Regions from separate parts of the Arthrobacter sp. M71 S08 genome, predicted to be linked through region 1. Evidence: predicted binding sites of a transcription regulator. Region 1 holds the regulator's gene; the other holds the start of a gene.
The links. Region 1 encodes HspR, which represses chaperone genes until heat shock. Its sites were predicted from a motif close to AAGTTGAGTCNNNNNGACTCAACTT; they were not measured.
Positions count from the first base shown of each region.

Region 2: a site for HspR is predicted at 1,420-1,444, ahead of AC5RTB_RS11105 (Hsp20/alpha crystallin family protein). Genes of this name have one in related genera too.

Region 1 covers NZ_JBNHEY010000002.1:208,402-215,301, forward strand. The annotation lists gene AC5RTB_RS04855 (DnaJ C-terminal domain-containing protein) at 1-974, shown strand, start outside; gene AC5RTB_RS04860 (heat shock protein transcriptional repressor HspR) at 1,012-1,434, shown strand; gene AC5RTB_RS04865 (hypothetical protein) at 1,483-2,088, shown strand; gene AC5RTB_RS04870 (PspA/IM30 family protein) at 2,094-2,786, shown strand; gene AC5RTB_RS04875 (SDR family NAD(P)-dependent oxidoreductase) at 2,838-3,530, shown strand; gene AC5RTB_RS04880 (DinB family protein) at 3,577-4,089, shown strand; gene trmB (tRNA (guanosine(46)-N7)-methyltransferase TrmB) at 4,099-4,968, opposite strand; gene AC5RTB_RS04890 (M20 metallopeptidase family protein) at 5,014-6,243, opposite strand; gene AC5RTB_RS04895 (DEAD/DEAH box helicase) at 6,553-6,900, shown strand, end outside.
Region 2 covers NZ_JBNHEY010000004.1:279,761-286,660, reverse strand. The annotation lists gene AC5RTB_RS11115 (sensor histidine kinase) at 1-727, shown strand, start outside; gene AC5RTB_RS11110 (hypothetical protein) at 813-1,061, opposite strand; gene AC5RTB_RS11105 (Hsp20/alpha crystallin family protein) at 1,479-1,925, shown strand; gene AC5RTB_RS11100 (mannitol-1-phosphate 5-dehydrogenase) at 2,145-3,296, opposite strand; gene AC5RTB_RS11095 (PTS mannitol transporter subunit IICBA) at 3,296-5,356, opposite strand; gene AC5RTB_RS11090 (TetR/AcrR family transcriptional regulator) at 5,415-6,134, opposite strand; gene ptsP (phosphoenolpyruvate--protein phosphotransferase) at 6,246-6,900, shown strand, end outside.

The sequences.
Region 1 (6,900 bases):
AGATCCTTGGCGTGCCCAAGGACGCCTCCGACGCCGACATAAAGAAGGCCTACCGGAAGCTCGCGCGCAAGCATCACCCCGACCAGAACCAGAGCACCGGCGGCTCGGACAGGATGTTCAAGGACATCTCCGAGGCGTACTCGGTGCTGTCCGATCCCGAGCAACGTCAGCAGTACGACGCGATCCGCGCCATGGGCAGCGGAGCGCGTTTCACCGCCGGCGGTCCGGGCGGGGCAGGCGGCGGCGCCGGCTTTGACGACATGTTCGGGAACCTCTTCGGTCAGACCGCGGGCCGCCAGCGCGGAGGTTTCGGTGGCGGCAGCAACCTGCCTCCGGAGTTCGCCGATCTGTTCGGGGGAGGCGGTGGCTACTCTTCCGGTGGGGGATTTCCCGGGGGCGGTGGATTCCCTGGGTATCAGGCACCGCCACGCAAGGGCGCAGACCGGACGGCGAGCACCAGCATCTCCTTCGCCGGGTCCATCCGCGGCACCACGATCGGTCTGCGTGAACCGTCCGGCGAGGTGATCGACGTTCGTATTCCTCCCGGTATCCGTGACGGACAGAAGGTCCGTGTACGCGGAAAGGGCCAGTCGGGGCCGTCAGGAAACGGTGACCTCATGGTCACGGTGAATGTGAAGCCGCATCCGTTCTTCCAGCGCGACGGCGACAACATCCGGGTGCACGTACCTGTCACCTTCCCCGAGGCTACGCTCGGTGCGCAGGTGGAGGTGCCCACCCTGGACGGTGAGACCGTCAAGGTGAAAGTGCCGGCGGGTACTCCGTCCGGCAGGACCCTTCGGGTCAAGGGCCGCGGAGTGAAGACTTCGAAGGGCACAGGCGATCTGCTGGTGACCATCGACGTCGTCGTTCCGCAGAATCTGAACAAGGACGCGGCGGCCGCCGTCGAGGCATTCGCCAGCGCCACGAAGGATGCCGACCCGCGCAACAATCTCGCCGAAAAGGCGCGGCTTTAGGGTGTAGGGAATCTAGACAGCAGAGGGGAGCGACACCATGTCTGTTGATATCAATATGCCGATCTATGTGATTTCCGTGGCGGCGGAGCTCGCAGACATGCATCCCCAGACGCTGCGTCAGTACGACCGGCTGGGTCTCGTCACCCCCAGCAGGGCGCCCGGGCGGGCCCGCCGGTATTCCCAACGGGATGTCAATGTCCTGCGCGAAGTTCAGCGACTGTCCCACGAGGGCGTCTCTCTGGAGGGGATCCGGCGCATCCTGGAACTGGAGAATCAGGTCATGGCGCTCCAGCACAGGGTCAGCGAACTCACGGAAGAGCTGGCGCAGCGCCGGAAGCCGGAGACCAGCCGTGTCTTCGCTGCCGGTCTCGCGGGCGACGTCGTCACCCTCGCCAGGGGCCAGCGTCCCCGCCCGCGCAGCCAGGCACTCATGATCTGGCGCGGGGATCCTTCCCGTTGAGTCCCGCCGACGTAGCGCAACCTTCAATTCCACGGCACACTTATATACATGCCTGAATCAGAGTTCGCTGACGCCGCGGAAGTCCTGCTGGAGGGTGTTCTTCAGCTCCTCCTCTTTGGTGGAGCGGTTCTGGGTGTTCTAGCCATCGGCGCGGCAACCGGTACCTGGTTGATCGTGCGCCGCGTCCGCCGTTCGGGAGTCCTCCGCCGCCGGATCGAGCGCGGGTCCAGCCGTCTGCGGTCCTTCTCCTCGGATGCATCGGCACGGGAGCTCGCAAGGCTCCGGCTCCAACTCGAGCGCTCCACGGATGCCACCCGTCGCTCCGTTGCGGCGGCTATCGCACAGGGTTCTCCCACGGGAGACCTGGCCGCAACCGCGGAGGACCTCACCCGGGCCGAAACCGTACTCGGCGAACGCCTTGCCCTTGCCGAACGGGAACCGAACAGGGCGCTCCGCGAAGACCTTGCCCGCGGTATCGGCGAGCAGGTCAACTCCCTCTGCGAACTGTCAGCTCAGCTGCGTCGAGCCCTTCTCGAGGTTCATCAGGTCTCCGGCAGCAGGCAGCTTGAGCGCGCCACCTCACGCCTCACCACGGAAATCGGTGCTCTGAGGACCTGGAACGCCGCCTACGGCACCGGCACGCGGCGGGCCTAGCACCAGTGTCTGTACGTCGCCGCATCTCACGCATCCTTTCCTCGCGCCGCAACGCCGCTGAACCGGTTGATCCCATTGCCGCGCTCGGCCAGTCCCAGCGGCAACAGGAGGAAAACCTCGACCGCGCCCGCCGCAGTGTTGCCGACCTCGCCGCCGTGCGGCACCGGGTCGACAGCCTCGCCCGGCAGGCGGCGGCAGACCTCGACGCCTGCAACCGCGAGGCGGAACGCGCTGTTGCGAACAACAACGACGACGCCGCCCGGGCTGCGCTTCGCCGGGCACTGGAAGTGCAGAAGAGACTTGAGACGCTGACCCGCCAGCGCGACGGCGTCGATCAGCAGTTCCACGCCCTCGAAGCGGACCTGTACCGGCTTGAAACTTCATTGCAGGAAAACGCAGTCCGTTACGAATCCCTCAAGGCGCAGCACGGCGCCACCCAGGCGGCGCTGGACGTTCAGGGCGCGGTGTCCGCTTCAGCGGGAAGCAGCGTGGAAACCGCGCGCGCCGCGCGCGAGGCGGAACGGGAAGCCAGGCGTTTGAGGCATCTGCAGGCCGCCCAGGAGGAACTCACCTGGTCCGACCCGTCCTCCGGGAAGCTCGAACAGGCGTTCGGCGAGCTCGAAGCACGTGAGGCAGCCGAGCAGGAACTCCGGCAGCTGAAAGAACGGGCGCAGGGCCGCCGGCGCGGGCAAGCGTAGGCCCGCAGACCCCGTGAGGGAAGCATCAGCGCCGGTTGCCAGGCTCAGCCCATGAGCGAGATCAACGGCGCAGACATCCGTGGCAAACAGTTCCTGGTAGTAGGAGCAACGGGCCAGCTCGGTTCGCGCATAGCGGCAGAACTGGGAGCAAGGGGAGCGCGGCTGGTCCTCAGCGGACGCGATGAGGCGAAACTCCGCGCAGTCGCCGATCGGCTGGGTGCAGGTTCCGTTGCCGCAGACCTGACGCTGCCCGGCGGGCCCGCCAGCATCGCCGATACGTTGAATGACGAGACTCTGGACGGCATGGTTTATGCTGCGGGCGTCGTGGCCTTCGGTTCCCTCACCGAGCTTGACGATGACACCCTGGACGAGTTGCTGCTCACCAACTTCGTGGGCTACGCCCGGCTCCTTCGAGCGGTCGTCCCACGGCTGGGCAAGGGATCTGTGGTGGCGCAGATCAGCGCTGTCGTCGCTGAGAGTCCCACCGGGGGCATGGCCGCGTACTCTGCGAGCAAGGCGGCTCTGAGCGCGTTCGGCAAGGCTGCCGCGCTTGAGTTGCGCCGTCGCGGGGTGCGCGTCCTAGATGTTCGGCCGCCGCACACCGAAACCGGGCTGGCCAACCGTCCCATCGACGGGTTGGCACCCCGCCTGCCGCAGGGCAAGGACCCGGATGCCGTAGCCCGCCGAATCGTTGACGCGATAGCTGCGGGGGAGCGGGACGTGCCGTCGTCGTCATTTGACTGAGTGAGCTTAGGTCGCCTCACCACCCGGCCCCGGCTACGCTTCGATCATGGCAATTGAACCGGATACCAAGGACTGGACTTGGGTCTTGGAGCGCCCCTGCACCGAATGCGGATTCAACCCGGCGGACTACCCGCCCGATCGCATCGCGGATCAGCACAGGGCGGATCTGACCCAGTGGCGAACTGTCCTCCAAAGGCCCGACGTGCGCGTGCGCCCCGACGAGAGCACCTGGTCAGCGCTTGAATACGCTGCCCACGTCCGGGACGTCTATGTGCTGTTCATTGAACGCACTGAGCTGATGTTGGCGCAGGAGGACCCGCTCTTCCAGAACTGGGACCAGGACCGCACGGCGCAGGAGAAGAACTACGCCGCCGAGGATCCGACCAGGGTTGAGCGCGAGCTTGCGGACGCCGGCGAGGCCTACACCGCGCTGCTGGATTCGGTGACGGACTGGGACCGTGGAGGGCGTCGAAGCAACGGGTCGTCATTCACTGTCGCAACCCTTGCGCAGTACGGACTGCACGACGTCGTCCATCACCTTCACGATGTCCGCGCCTGAGGGCAGCGGCTAGGAGACCCGCCGGTACGCCAGGTCGAAGATCATGCGGCCGGCGTCGTGGGCCTTGTTCTCGAAGCTCGTGAGGATGCGGCCCTCGAACCGCGGGGCCCACCCTCCGATCGTGTCCTCGCCTTCGCGGGCCGAGGCTGTGCCGGCGGGCTCGCGTCCTTCACGGCGGGGCGTTCCGCCGACCTCGTGCTCGACGCCGCTGGCCCACACCTGGGTCAGGGGGTTGTCCGCGCCGGCGCGTTCGCCCTCGTGCAGGTTCTCGAACAGCGGTGAGTCGTTGGCGGCCTCGCGCATTTGCGCCGCGTAGTCCGACCAGTCGGTGGCGAGGCGCAGAATGCCGCCGGGTTCCAGCACGCGGCCGGCCAGCTCGATGAAGGAGTCCTTGACGAGCCGGCGCTTGTGGTGGCGGGTCTTGTGCCAGGGATCGGGGAAGAAGACCCACAGTTCTGCGACCGAGGCGGGGCGGATCATCGTGGCCAGCGCTTCCGCAGCGTTCACCTGCGCAACGCGCACGTTGGTCAATCCTCGCTGGTCAATCCGAAGCAGGGTCTGGGCGAGCCCCGGTTTGTACACCTCGAGGGCGAGGAAGTTGCGCTCGGGGTGCTCGGCTGCGGCATGTGCCACCGCTTCACCCAACCCAGACCCGACCTCGATCACCAGTGGCGCTTCGCGCCCGAAGGAGGCAGCGGCGTCGTACTCCCACGTGGCGTCCACGGAGGTGTCCGCCGCGGAACTGCGCGGAACCTCCACCACGAGGCCCTCGGACAGCTCCGCCCACGCATCACGACGACGTCCCTGCAGCCGTGAGCCTCGGCGCACGAAGGAAACGGGCTGGGTGGGGAATGGCTGGGGCTCAGGGTGCGTGCTCATCGGTACAAGCGTAGCGATCCGCGCCAAGCTCTCGGTCCGGACGGGTCAGGCGCCCGAGAGTTCGGCGATCCGCGCAATCGCCAGTTGCGCATAGAGGGCCGTGCCGTCGGCGAGGATGCTGTCGTCGAAGGTGGCGTAGGGGGAGTGGTTGAACGCGGTTCCCGCCGGATCCACACCCGGTTGAACGGCGGACAGGAATACGAAACTCCCGGGCACGGCTGCCAGCACCCGGGAGAAGTCCTCGGACCCGCTGAGGGGATTGGCCATCTGGGTGTACCGCTCGTCACCGAACAATTCACGGACATGCTTCTCAAGGTTCGAGGTCTCCGTCGGGTCCGTAACCGTCAGCGGATACTCCGTCTCGTACTCCACCGTTGCGTAGAGTCCGTGCGCTTCGGCGATGCCGTTCACCAGGCGCGGGATCGCGGTTCGCATCAGCTCGCGGTTCTGCTCGGAGAACGTCCGGATCGTCGCTTCGATGCGCGCGGATTCCGGGATGACGTTTCGTTTGGTTCCCGCATGCAGAAGCCCGACGGTCAGCACCACGGGATCGAACATGTCGACCTGCCGGGTGATCATGGTCTGCAGGCTCGTCACAATCTCTGCCGCAACGGTGACGGGGTCCTTGGCGCGGTGGGGTGCAGAACCGTGGCCGCCGACGCCGTGGACGGTCACATCCAGCGAATTGGACGCCGACATCAGTGTGCCGGGCCGACTGGCGAACAGGCCATTGGGAAGCAACGAGGAAACAACATGAATGCCGTATGCCGCGTCCGGCCGCCGCCCTGCGGCCTCGAGCACGCCCTCGCGGATCATCACCCCTGCGCCATCGAAACCCTCCTCGCCGGGCTGGAACATCAGTACGACGTCGCCCGCCAGCTCCTCGCGCCGGTCAGCAAGGATCCGCGCGGCTCCGGCGAGCATCGCCGTGTGCAGATCGTGGCCGCAGGCGTGCATGGCGCCGTCAATCCGGGATGTGTAGTGGACTCCGGTCTGCTCCTGCACGGGAAGAGCGTCCATGTCGCCGCGCAGCAGAACCACTGGCTTCTGACCATCCGACGATGGTGCCGTTCCGCGCAGAACAGCGGTCACCGACGTCGTGTCCTTGCCCACGCTCACCTCATAGGGAAGCCCGTCGAGCGCTTCCAGCACCTTCTCCTGCGTCCGGGGAAGATGCAGGCCGACCTCCGGTTCCTGGTGCAGCCGGTGGCGCAGCTCAGTTACTTCCCCGGAAAGATCTGCAGCGTGGGAGCGGATAGCAGCGGCGGTGGACATGGTTCCTCCTGCGGTGTGGTGAGGTTGTCAGTGCGGCACGCATGGTGGGCTTGCTCACACAATCCCCATCCTCACCAACGGCCGTCAGGAGCGCAACCAGACCACTGATAGACTGAATCCACTTGCTTGCGGCATATGAAGCTTTTTTCGAGAACCTTCAGCCGCAGCCTGCGTCGATGAACGCATTCTTTTGTCCCGCGCTATCTCCCAAGATCGTGAGAGCGGTTGACACTGTCTGACTTTCCTTCGGCGGACTCTGGGCACCAACCGGTGCGCAGGGAAGATGAGAAGAAAGTTCGTGTACTTTACATGACTACCTTTGCTGCGCTTGGCGTGCCCACAGCGCTGGTCCGTTCCCTCACCGACCAGGGAATCACTGAACCGTTCCCCATTCAGGTCAAGACCCTCCCCGACACCCTTGCGGGCCGGGACGTGCTTGGCCGCGGCCGTACCGGCTCCGGTAAAACCCTCGCGTTTACGCTGCCCATGGTGTCGCGCCTTGCCGAGCGCGAGGCAGCCTACCGCCGCAAGCCGGGCCGCCCGTTGGCGCTTGTCCTTGCTCCCACGCGTGAGCTTGCCACACAGATCAACGCGACCGTGGAGCCGCTGGCCGCCGAGCTCGGCCTGAACACCACCGTCATCTACGGTGGCGTCTCC
Region 2 (6,900 bases), on a different contig from region 1:
CGAAACCCAAGTCCGTCAATTCGTCGCAGACGCCAGCCATGAGCTGCGCACACCTTTGGCTGCCATCCGCGGCCACTCCGAGCTGATCCGTATGACAGAACACCTCGGACCAAAAGGCGACGCTTCACTGCGCAGGGTTGAATCAGAAACTCTAAGAATGACCACGCTGGTCGAAGACCTGCTCCTCCTGGCCCGGCTCGATGAAGGACACATCGGTGTTGATGGAGATGTGGATCTAACAGAACTCATTATCGAATCAGTCAGTGATATCCGGATCACCGCTCCCGAACAACACTGGAGCGTCCGCCTCCCCGACGACCCCGTTGTCATCCGCGGGAATGAAAACCATCTACGCCAAGTCCTGATAAACCTCCTCACAAACGCTCATAAGCACACCGATCCCGGAACCACCGTCGTTACAAGCTTGACTGTGGAAAGCAGCGAAATCATCCTCAAGGTGACGGATGATGGGCCCGGCATCCCCTCCGATTTCGTCGATCACGTCTTCTCCCGCTTCACCCGCGCCGACCAAGCACGAACCGGCGGACAAGGGACGTCAGGTCTGGGACTGTCCATCGTCCACGCAATCGTCTGCGCTCACCACGGGGCAATCAGTGTGGACAGCGAACCCGGGCGCACCACCTTCACGGTCCGTCTTCCACGGGTCTCCCGCCCGGACTCTGCAAACCCCAAGAGAGAACCCAATGCTTGGTCAGGGACCAGCTAACAGGGTCAACGTGACAGGTATTCACGCGGCGCCCTCGGCTCGTCAAACGCCGTGGCGCCACCGGCAGGATGTGAAGCATCGGTTCCTACCTTTTGACTCGTCTGGGCATGGTCCGCGCGAGGTAGGCCGCCGCGCCACCGGCGACGATGATAGACAAAACCACTGCCACAAGCATGGCGTAGAGCCCGAGCAGCGCAGACATCGGATCTGAAGGACGTTGGAGGAAGGCCAACCCGCCGACCATACCGATCACCCAGAAGAGAACACAGGTCAGAAATGCCACCGCCGCTGCAACCACAGCGGGTTGGCGTCGGTACGACTTCCACTCGCTCATGAATCAATGGTGCGACTGTCAGACGGGGACCGGCGTGATTGTCTGACCCCGTGTCGCTCACATTCGAGCAGCAGTCTCCGCCACTCGAGTTAGCCGTTGCCTTAGCGTCAGCTGTCACCCCCCACTGGACAACAAGAAGCCCCTGGAAGGGATTCGGGGGGCTCATGTGCCGTTATGAGAAACAGCAGATGCGAAAGGCGCATCACGCCAGCCTCCGGAATCCCGTCGAGGGGCTCCTTAGGAAGAATTTTCCGCCGGGCATGACGCACTGTCAAGCGGAGAAGTAGGCGGGCTGTAGCCCCGCAAGAACCGTTGCAAGAGACTTACCGACTGGCGGTACTGCGGGCTAAAATGATCATAGTTGAGCGTGGATGACTCAACTATGAAGATTCCGTGATGAAGGGAGAGTTGGTAACCATGGCCCGGTTTGATCCTTTCCAGGAAATGGACCGTCTGTCCCCGGCCGTGTTCGGCGGCCGGCAGGGGCCAATGTTGATGCCGATGGACCTGTACCGTGAGGGCGACCACTATGTTCTCAACGCCGATCTGCCCGGCATTGATCCACACTCGGTTGATGTTGACGTTGACGGACAGCTGCTGAGCATCAGGGCTGAACGTACCTTGAAGAGCGACGGCGAAACGCAGTGGTTGCTCAAGGAGCGCCAAAGCGGCTCCTTCCTGCGCCAGCTGACACTTGGCCAGGATATCGACGTCGACGGTATCGCCGCGCGCTACGACAACGGTGTGCTCAGTGTGACCATCCCGGTGAGCGAAGCGACACGGCGGCGCAAGATCGACGTCGCTGCGGGCGACCGGCAGGAGGCCATCGAAGAGTCGACTCAGCAGGAAAAGTCCGAAACCTGAGCCCCTGCTGCAGCCATGGCAGTCACAAGCAGACAAGGGTGCCGCCATACCGTAGGTATGTCTTGCGGGTCGGTGGGCAGCGACGTTGGCCCGACGGATGTTGCGCATTGATCACAACTGAGGATCGACGCGCCATACCGAATTTCAATGGGTCTTTTGAACGACGACGGCGCCGCACCCTTGAGAGGGTACGGCGCCGTTGCGCTGTGCTGAGACTCGTCAAACGGAAGCAGCCTGACGCTCTTCCACCAGTTTCCGGATGGCCGGGAACAGCGGATGGTCCTGGTCCAGCCCGGTAATCCGCTCTGTTGCTGCACCGGCGTCGACGGAGGCGAGGATCTGCCCCAGTTCCGCCGCCTCGGCGTCCTCAGGATCATCGAACCGCAGCGCCACCGCAATCGCCTTCAGCAGAGCGTCCGGGGTGGTGCCACGCTCGGCGAGCTCTGCGGCCGGTCCGATAAACCGTTCATTCCGGCTCAGCTTGCGCAGGGGTGCGCGGCCTACGCGGTTAACTGTGTCGGGCAGGTGCGGGTTGGTGAACCGCCCGAGGATCTTCTGGACGTACGCTTCCTGCTCCTCGGCGTCGAAACCGTGTTTGTCCACCAGGAGCTGTTTGGTCTCCCCGAGCACCGCACGGACGTTCGCGGCGACTTCCTGATCAGCCATAGCCTCCGAGATCTTCTCGAGCCCAGCCTCATACCCGAAGTAGGCCGCGGACGCATGACCGGTATTCACGGTGAACAGCTTCCGCTCGATGTACGGACCGAGCCGATCCACGAACATAGCTCCCGGGATCACCGGCGGGTTGTCCCCGAACGGAGTACGGTCGATAACCCACTCGTAGAAGGTCTCCACCGTCACGTCGAGGCCCTGGCCGGGGTCCTGGTTCGGAACGATGCGGTCCACCGCAGTGTTCGCGAAGACCGCTCGATCGGCAAGGCTGCCGTTCGACTCGTCCCAGGAAGCTTCGATCGATTCCCGCAGGATGTCGGTCGCATTGATGGCGTTCTCGCATGCCATCACCTGCAGCGGCGCGGAATCACCGGCTCGCGCCGCTATCCCCTTGGCGATCACCGGAGCCACGAACTTCAGGATGTGCGGCCCCACCGCTGTGGTGACGATGTCCGCCGTGGCGATCTCCTCAACCAGGCGGTTCTCCTCGGTGTTCGAGTTCACCGCCCGGAAATTGTCGACCGTATGCACCGCCGGCTGCTCGCCCACCTCGTGGACGCGATAGCTGTCCGCGCCCGCCAACTCGCTGATCAGGGCATCCGCGACATCCGCGAACACCACCTCGTAGCCCGCCTGGTGGAGTAGCAGCCCAACAAAGCCGCGCCCAATGTTCCCTGCTCCGAAGTGAACTGCCTTCACTATGCGTTGACCTTTCGGAAGATTTCGAGGATCTCTTCAGCCGACGTCGCGGCCTCCAACTGAGCTACCTGCGCCTTGTCGGTGAACACCTTCGCGATTGAGGACAGGATGTGCAGGTGCTCGTTGTTCACGCCTGCGACGCCAACCACGAACCTGACCTCCTTGCCGTTCCAATCCAGGCCGTCGGGGTAACGGACCACGGACACAGCCGACTTGCGGATGTGGTCCTTGGCCGCGTTGGTGCCGTGCGGAATCGCAAGGAAGCTTCCCATGTAAGTGGAAACTGACTCCTCGCGCTCATGCATCGCCTGAATGTAACCCTCGTCGACCGCCCCACGGGCCAGCAGCAGCTGTCCCGCCTCGTCGATGGCTGCGTCACGGTTTGTGGCCGTACCGCTGAGCACAACGCTCTCGGCTACCAGGATGTCCGACGGTGATTCGGTTACCGCTTCTGCAGCGTGAGCTCCGGCGGCGTGGGCACCACCGGTGCGGACAGTCGCCTCGGCGTTGGACGCATCCGCGCCACCCGGCGTTCCCGCGGCAGGCGGTGCGTCACCGGAACCCTCCGCGGGACCAGTGCGGCTTTCCTTGACCAGCTCCACGATCTCGTCATACTTCGGGCTGTTCATGAAGTTGTCCACCGAGACGTGCACGGCACTGGAGGTTGCGGGCTGGGCCCGCTCGGTCAGGTCCTGATGTGTGATGACAACGTCGTAGTCATCACGAAGGTTCGCGATGGAGGCGTTGGTCACCTTGACGTCCGGGTAACCGGCAGCCTTGATCTTGTTCCGCAGAACAGATGCGCCCATCGCGCTGGAGCCCATACCGGCGTCGCAGGCGAAGACGATGTTCTGGATGGGGCCCGACATGACAGCTACGGTGCCGGCGCCGGTCAGAGCGGAGGAAACCGAGCTCTTCTTGCCCTTCATGGACTCCATCCGGGTGGTCGCAGCGGCGAGGTCATCGGCGTCATCGATGTCCTTCCGCTTTGCGGTCTTCAGGATTATGGACGCCACGAGGAAGGACACCGCCGCCGCGAGTACCACCGAGAGCACCACACCGAAGTAGCTGTCCCGGGCGGTCTGTACGAGCACCGCGAAGATGGAACCCGGCGCCGCCGGTGCTACAAGGCCTGAATTGGTGATGGCAAGCGTTGCAACACCCGTCATGCCACCGGCGATCGCTGCCAGGATCAGCAGCGGGCGCATCAGCACGTACGGGAAGTAGATCTCATGGATACCACCGAGGAAGTGGATGATCACGGCTCCGGGAGCGGATGCTTTGGCTGCACCGCGACCAAAGAACATGTACGCCAGGAGGATACCCAGACCGGGGCCGGGGTTGGCCTCGAGGAGGAACAGGATCGACTTGCCGTCCTCGAGGGACTGCTGGACACCCAGCGGGGTTAGTACGCCGTGGTTGATGGCGTTGTTCAGGAAGAGCACCTTGGCAGGCTCAATGAAGATGCTGGTGAGTGGGAGGAGTCCGTTGTTCACCAGGAACTGCACGACGTTCCCGGCGGCCGTGCTGAACGCCTCGACCAATGGGGAAATGCCGTAGAACCCGATCATCGCGAGCAGTCCGCCCCAGATGCCGGCAGAGAAGTTGTTGACCAGCATTTCGAAGCCCGGCTTGATCTTGCCGTCCCAGATGCTGTCGATCTTCTTCATCGTCCAGCCGCCGAGGGGACCCATAATCATGGCGCCGATGAACATCGGAATACCCGCACCCACAATGACGCCCATGGTGCCGATGGCGCCCACGACGCCGCCACGGACGTCATAGACCATCCGCCCACCGGTGTAGGCAATGAGAAGCGGCAACAGGTAGGTGATCATGGGGCCGACAAGCCCGGTGTTCGGGTTGCCTTCCGCATCAGTGCCGAAGCCGCCGAGTTCAGGTACCGGCAGCCAACCCGCTTCGATGAATAGCGCGGTAATGAGGCCCCACGCGATAAATGCACCGATGTTGGGCATGATCATGCCGGACAGGAACGTCCCGAACTTCTGGACGCCGACCCTCATACCGCCTCGGGGCTTTGCAACTGTCTCTGTTGCCATGTGATTTCCTAACCGTGATTCCCGCGTCAGTGCAGGATGGTCCGATAGATGTGGAGAACTAACTGGTGGATATGCGGTGGAGCCATTCAAGGAAGAGCTTGAGTTCGGAGCTGGACAGCTGATCTGAATGCGAAGCCTGAAGCGCAGCATTCAACGCGATCGCGGCCACGACGACCGACGATCTTCCGGACGACTCGGCCTCATTCTTGCCCGCCTGATCCGAGGCCACCGCGTAGATCATGGCATCCCGGGTCATGGTGGAGAGGTCGAGGTTCCGGTCAGCGACAGCTTCTGCGATCAGCATGAGCGTCACTCCCACGTTGGCCGCCAGGATGCTCCTGGCCGCCTCCCGCGGTTGAACGCTCAACTGGCCGGCAGCAGCGGCCTTGTTCAGCATCTCCTCCATGAGCGCCTCGGCATCGGCGACAATGGCGGGACGGCTTTCCGGACGGAGGTTACCGAACATCACCAGATAGAGCTCCGGCTGGTTGAGTCCGAATTGCACGTGGTTATCCCACATCCGCCGGATGTCTTCCAGCGGCTGCCCGGAGGGAGCGAAATCACGCTCACCCGCCACGTACTCCTCGAACCCAGCTGAAACCACCGCATCAAACAGGCCCTCCTTGTCGCCGAAGTGGTGATACAGGGTGGGCGCGCTTACTCCCGCCAGCTGAGTGATCTGACGGGTAGAGACGGCAGCTCCAGCAGAGTTGGCCAGCAATTCTGCGGCTGCACGCAGCAGTCTCATCTTCGCCGGTGGCTGGCCTTCGAAACTCATGGCCGCTAGCCTAGCACCTATAGCAACGCTATATGAACTACGTCACAGCCCAATTTCGCTAGAGTAAATTCTTACGCGGTGACGGACATCGGCAGGAAATGAGGACCTTCAGTGCAGAACTTCCAAGGAGTAGGCGTAAGCCCAGGCCGAGTGATCGGACCGATCCGTCAGATGCCCAAACCCGTGAGCGAGCCTCCCGCCGGCGAGCAGCTGCCCGCCGGTGTAGCTGCGGAGGAGGCGACGGCGGAGCTGAAACAGGCCGCCGGAGCGGTCCACGATGAGCTCAAGACACGCGCGGAGCGCGCCTCCGGCGATGGCAAAGCGGTCCTTGAGGCGACGGCGCTGATGGCCAAGGACACCATGCTCCTGAAGGGTGCCTCGAAGCTGATCGCGAGGGGAACGTCCAATCAGCGGGCCGTCTGGGAGTCCGCCGCCTCCGTCGCCGAGATGCTCCACAACCTCGGCGGATACATGGCCGAGCGCGCTACCGACGTGCTGGATGTCCGCGCCCGTATCGTCGCTGAGCTCCGTGGACAGGCAGCACCCGGAATCCCCGCCTCCGACACGCCATTCATCCTCGTCGCGGAAGACCTTGCCCCGGCCGACACCGCGACCCTTGACCCGGCCACAGTGCTTGCCCTCGTCACCTCCGGCGGCGGCCCTCAGTCGCACACCGCAATCATCGCCCGTTCCCTCGGCCTCCCCGCCGTGGTGGCTGCGGCCGGAGTCGACGAACTACCCGACGGCGCCGAGGTGTACGTCGACG